Regions from separate parts of the Kiloniella antarctica genome, predicted to be linked through region 2. Evidence: predicted binding sites of a transcription regulator. Region 2 holds the regulator's gene; the other holds the start of a gene.
The links. The regulator HrcA, encoded in region 2, represses chaperone genes, less so after heat shock. The targets are predictions, from matches to a motif close to GTTAGCACTCNCCNNNGGNGAGTGCTAAC.

Region 1 (3,195 bases), on a different contig from region 2:
GCCTGAAGCGCGACTAGAAGAAGCGTACGGTCTTGCGCTCGCAATTGATCTCGAAATCGTCCTTCACGAGGTTGTCAAAGTCTCACGGCCAAAACCTTCGACGCTTTTTGGTTCAGGGATTATTGATAAATTTCATGAGTACATCCATGATAACGAGATTGAAGTTGTTATTGTGGATACTGCTTTAACGCCTGTGCAACAACGTAATTTGGAGAACGGCTGGGAAGCGAAGGTTATTGATCGTACTGGCTTAATTCTAGAAATTTTTGGCGAACGTGCACGTACAAAAGAGGGCAAGCTTCAGGTTGATCTTGCCCAGTTAAGCTATCAAAGATCCAGACTGGTTAGGTCATGGACCCACCTTGAGCGGCAAAGAGGTGGTGCCGGGTTTATGGGGGGGCCTGGTGAACGTCAGATCGAAATTGATAGGCGTTTAATCGATGAGAGAATTGTTCGCCTGAAAAGTGACTTGGAGCTAGTTAAAAAAACACGTGAACTGCATCGGTCTGCGCGTCGTAAGGTACCTTTTCCTATTGTATCTCTTGTGGGATATACAAACGCCGGAAAATCGACGCTTTTTAACCGTTTAACGCATTCAGATGTGTTTGCAGAAGATCTTTTGTTTGCGACTTTGGATCCGACCATGCGGCGCGTTACACTGCCGTCTGGGCGTGAAATTATTTTATCGGATACCGTAGGATTTATATCAGAGCTACCCACTGATCTTATTGCGTCGTTTCGGGCGACTTTGGAAGAGGTTCGTGAGGCAAATGTTCTTGTTCATGTTCGAGATGTATCTCATGAAGATACGGATGCTCAAAAAGAAGATGTGAAATCTGTCCTTAAGGATCTCGAGCTTGATCAAGATATTCAAGACAGCATGATTGAAGTTTGGAATAAATCAGATCTTTTGTCAGATGAGACTAAAACCTCTCTTGAGATACAATCCAGTAATAATCAAACGACCTTGTTGTGTTCAGCAATAACAGGAGAAGGTTGTGATGATTTCTTGGATATGGTTGAGCAGTTGCTTGATGCTCAAAATTTGGTTTATGAATTTGAAGTGCCTTATAGTGATGGTGCGGCGTTATCCTGGCTACATGATCATGGAAATGTTATAGAACAGAAACATCATGAAGATGGGGTCTGGATCTCTATCTCAATTTCGCAAGCCGACGCTGATAAATTTACCAGCAAGTTTGATATTCTTCCCGATATCGATTAATCCCAAAAAAAGTTAGAATTATTTAGGCCGTCTGGTTGACATCAGCCTACCTGCATTCTATATGCCTTTTAGCACTCGTTTAGTGAGAGTGCTAATAATTGTAAAAACTCTCACTGACAGTGCCCCGAATTTATTTTAATAAGCTTACTCTAACGGAGTTGATCTATGAGCTTTAAACCTCTTCACGACCGGGTCGTAATCGAGCCACTAGACCAAGAAGAAAAAACTTCTGGTGGAATTATCATCCCAGATACAGCTAAAGAAAAGCCAATGCAGGGCAAAGTTACTGCTGTTGGTAGTGGCGCTCGTGGTGATGACGGTAAAGTTGTTGCTCTTGATGTTAAAGAAGGCGACACCGTTCTTTATGGCAAGTGGTCTGGTACAGAAGTCAAGCTTGATGGCAAAACACTGCTGATCATGCGTGAGTCCGACATTATGGGCATTCTTCAATAAGATTTGGCCTCAGCCAAACAGGTCCCTAAATTAAAGGAAATAAAAGATCATGTCTGCTAAAGATGTAAAATTTGGTACTGACGCCCGCGACAAAATGCTTCGCGGTGTTGATATCCTTGCAAATGCTGTAAAAGTTACGCTTGGTCCTAAAGGCCGTAACGTTGTTCTCGACAAATCTTTTGGTGCTCCACGCATCACTAAAGATGGTGTTTCTGTTGCCAAAGAAATCGAACTTGCTGACAAGTTTGAAAACATGGGCGCACAGATGGTTCGTGAAGTTGCTTCAAAAACCAACGACGTTGCTGGTGACGGCACAACAACTGCGACAGTTCTAACGCAAAGTCTCGTTCGTGAAGGCGCAAAAGCTGTTGCAGCCGGCATGAACCCGATGGACGTTAAACGCGGTATGGATCTTGCTGTTAAGACAGCTGTTGAACACCTTAAAGGTTCTGCGAAACAGATCTCTACTACTGCTGAAGTTGCTCAGGTTGGTACAATCTCTGCTAACGGCGAAACTGAAATCGGCAACATGATTGCTGAAGCAATGGAACGCGTTGGTAAAGAAGGCGTTATCACTGTTGAAGAAGCAAAATCTCTTGCAACTGAACTTGACGTTGTTGAAGGTATGCAGTTCGACCGTGGATACCTTTCTCCATACTTCGTAACGAATGCAGAGAAAATGGTTGCTGATCTCGAAGCTCCATACATTCTTCTTCACGAAGCAAAGTTGACAAACCTTCAGCCAATGCTTCCTCTTCTCGAAGCAGCTGTTCAGTCCGGTCGTCCGCTACTGATCATTGCTGAAGACGTTGAAGGCGAAGCGCTCGCAACTCTTGTTGTGAACAAACTTCGTGGTGGTCTGAAAATCGCAGCTGTTAAAGCTCCTGGTTTTGGTGATCGTCGTAAAGCAATGCTCGAAGATATCGCGGTTCTAACTGGTGGTACTGTTGTTTCAGAAGATCTTGGTATCAAGCTGGAAAACGTTACTCTTGATATGCTCGGTACTGCTAAGCGTGTTAACATTTCCAAAGAAGAAACTGTTATCGTTGATGGCGCTGGTGAGCGTGAGCAGATCGAAGGCCGTTGTGCTCAGATCCGCGCTCAAGCTGATGATACTTCTTCAGATTACGATCGTGAAAAACTGCAAGAACGTCTCGCCAAACTAGCTGGCGGTGTTGCTGTTCTTCGTGTTGGTGGTTCTACTGAGATCGAAGTTAAAGAACGCAAAGATCGTGTTGAAGATGCTATGAACGCAACACGTGCTGCTGTTGAAGAAGGTATTGTTGCTGGTGGTGGTACTGCTCTGCTTGCTGCGGTTTCTTCTCTTGCCACTCTTAAAGGTGATAACAACGATCAAGACGTTGGTATCAGCGTTGTTCGTCGTGCTCTTGAAGCTCCGATCCGTCAGATCGCTGAGAATGCTGGTTTCGAAGGTTCTATCGTTGTTGGTAAGATCACTGACGAAAACAAAGCTGGCTACGGTTTTGACGCTCAGACTGGTGAGTACAAAGATCTCT
Region 2 (3,195 bases):
ATATTTCTGATTCTGGTTTATACTCATAAAAATGAAGAAAAATGCCAAAACTGAAGATGCTATTTTAGCTTTATTGAAGGCCCGGGGAAGTATGTCTGCAGTTGATCTGGCGGGCAAACTAAACATAACGGCTATAGGTATGCGCCAACATCTCAAACGTATGAATGAGATGGGAATGATCGCAGCAACACCTTTGATCGCATCAAAACCTAAAGGAGCCGGTCGGCCAGCTACAAGTTGGGAATTGACGACATTATCCCATAATAAATTCGGGGATTCGCACGCATTACTGACAAAAGACCTTATCGAAAGTGCCAGAGCTGTCTTTGGCGATGAGGGTGTTGAGCAACTCGTTGCCCACAGAGAAGATCAAACTTTAAAGCTTTACCAAGAGGCTATGTCTGCTGCGTCACCTCTTAAGGTCAAAGTCGCTCAACTTGTCAGGTTACGTGAACAAGAAGGGTATATGGCTGAAGTAGAAGAAGATGGTCAAGGTGGCTTTTTATTTGTTGAAAATCACTGTCCCATCTGTACTGCAGCGACGGTGTGCCAAGGCTTTTGCCGGGCAGAATTATCTATATTTCGCACAGTTCTTGGTCCTGATGCTATAGTGGAGAGGGTAGAGTACCTTCTCGAAGGGGGCCGGAGATGTAGTTATACTATTCGACCTAAATCCTTAAACTGAAGCGTTCCCAATTTTCACAAATTTGGTAGTTATTTGGTGTTCAGCGGATGGACTGAGTGATTTTGATACCCATGGTATAATATATTCGATAAGGTCATAAGTAGAGTTTGTCTTAAGGGCGTTCCGAAGGATACATCTATGGAGATGACGGCATTGAACACTGCTTGGATCGTCCCTACATCTAAATGTGAATTTTGTCTGAGTTATTCGTCTCGGATGTTAATCCGTTTGGTTCCAACGTGTCAGAAATAAAGGTTTAAGGATAACGTGGCCAAATTTAACGATACCTCCTTGCTACCCGTAGACGCGTCGGGGATGAGCGATAGATCTCGAGAGATTTTTCGTCTCGTTGTGGATGCCTATGTTGAAACGGGTGAACCGATAGGATCACGGACTCTTTCCCGAAAATTGGGCTTGGATCTGTCCCCTGCGACGATACGAAATGTGATGGCAGACCTAGAAGATATGGGGTTGTTATTTTCACGTCACACGTCTGCGGGACGGTTACCAACTGATGTTGGGCTTCGCCTCTATGTAAATGGATTGCTTGAACACGGAAATTTGAGTAAAGACGAAAGATCACATATCAAAGCGCAGTGCGCTGCGGGCGGTAAATCAATGCCTCAGTTACTGGAAGAAGCTACAGGGATGCTGTCAGGGCTATCGCAGTGTGCTGGTCTTGTCGTTGCGCCGAAGCTTTCAGAACCTCTTAAACATATTGAATTTGTATCTTTGGCTCCGGGTCGAGCGCTCGTTGTGATGGTTACGGCTTCTGGTTCTGTCGAAAATCGGGTCGTGAATATTCCCCTGGGATTGCCGCCTTCGGCCTTGGTTGAAGCCTCGAACTTTCTGTCTGCTCGATTAATTGGAAGGACGTTGGAAGAGGCCATTGTTGAGATTCACGCTGAACTCAAGGCCCATCAGGTGATGCTGGATGAATTATCCCAAAAGGTAGTTGAGCTTGGTTTGGCAACCTGGGCAGAGGATATTAATGGCAGCTCCCACGGAGCTTTAATCGTAAGAGGGCAAGCGCAGCTTCTGGAAGATATAAATGCTCTTGAAGATTTAGATCGGGTACGCCATCTATTTTCTGCGCTTGAAAAACGAGAATCGTTAGTCCGATTGCTGGAGATGACAAAAACTGCAGAGGGTGTGCAGATCTTTATTGGGTCAGAAAATGATTTATTTGCCCAAGCAGGTTGTTCTGTAGTAATGGCTCCTTATAAAAATACTCGTCAACAAGTGGTTGGTGCGATCGGCGTCATTGGTCCTACACGAATAGACTATGCGCGGATCATTCCCATGGTGGATTATACCGCCAAGATACTTGGTCGAATGGTTGGATAAATATCAAGGCTGAAATCTTGTGATATCCAGAAGATGGTAACTTAAGATATAGATTGGTTTACGGAAAATGACCGAAGCGGAAAAGATAAATCCGGAAGAAAATGGTGTTGCCGAAGATCAGATTCCTGACGATCTGGTCGCTGAGGAAACATCCGAAGGCGAAACGTCTGAAGACGTTGTCGAAGAGGCTGGTACTTCTGATGCTGTTAGAGTTGCAGAACTTGATGCTCAAAATGCACAGCTAACCGACAAATTGTTGCGGACTATGGCGGAAATGGAAAACCTTCGCAGTCGTACACGTCGGGAAAAAGAAGATACCGTAAAATATGCACCACAAAAATTGGTGACGGACCTGATCGGTGTGATGGATAATTTGCAACGCGCATTGTTGTCTGTGTCTGAAGAAACCGCAGAAGGTAATGAGGATCTTAAGAACTTACGTGATGGCATTGATATGACCAATCGCGAAATGTTGAAAGTTTTTAGCCGTCATAACATTACCGAAGTAGAAGCTCTTGGTGCTAAAATGGACCCTCATAGCCATGAAGCTCTTTTCGAAGTTCCAGACCCTTCTCAGCCTGAAGGTACTATCGTTCAGGTTATTCAGCCTGGTTTCCGACTCCATGATCGTTTGTTGCGTCCGGCTCGTGTTGGTGTTGCCAAGGGTGGCCCCGCTGCCGGTGCGGAAAAAGTAGATACAACAGCTTAAATATTTTTGCTGATGATTTGAAAAAGCCGATACATATTATGTATCGGCTTTTTTTGTGTCCTAGAGGGTGTGGATCTTAGGAGGCGTTACTCTTCGCATGGTGAGATTGATTCTGCCGCCATGTTTTAAAAGCTGGCTTGAGCCATGAAGAATCCGATCAACACCATGGTAAGCTTTTCTCGCTTTCCCTCCAAGTATGACAACATCTCCAGATGCGAGTTTAATAAAATTGGATGGTCCTTTTCGAGTCAAGCCACCGATTTTAAACATGGCGGTATCGCCAAGTGATAAAGAAAATACTGGCGCGATTTGATCTTCTTCATCTTCATCACGGTGCAGGCCCATTTTTGATTTTTCGTTGTGGTAATAGTTTAATAAACAACATTCTGGTTCTTCAGGATAGTCTGCAAGGTCATTCCAAAGTTTCAATAAAATATCGGGAATGGGTAGCCAG

Region 1: groES (co-chaperone GroES) is a predicted target of HrcA. The motif match lies at 1,293-1,321, and genes of this name have one in related genera.

Annotation. Positions count from the first base shown of each region.
Region 1 covers NZ_JBHUII010000011.1:251,074-254,268, forward strand. The annotation lists gene hflX (GTPase HflX) at 1-1,225, shown strand, start outside; gene groES (co-chaperone GroES) at 1,391-1,678, shown strand; gene groL (chaperonin GroEL) at 1,728-3,195, shown strand, end outside.
Region 2 covers NZ_JBHUII010000001.1:918,879-922,073, reverse strand. The annotation lists gene ACFSKO_RS04370 (helix-turn-helix transcriptional regulator) at 32-685, shown strand; gene hrcA (heat-inducible transcriptional repressor HrcA) at 1,001-2,032, shown strand; gene grpE (nucleotide exchange factor GrpE) at 2,100-2,741, shown strand; gene ACFSKO_RS04355 (alpha-ketoglutarate-dependent dioxygenase AlkB family protein) at 2,802-3,195, opposite strand, start outside.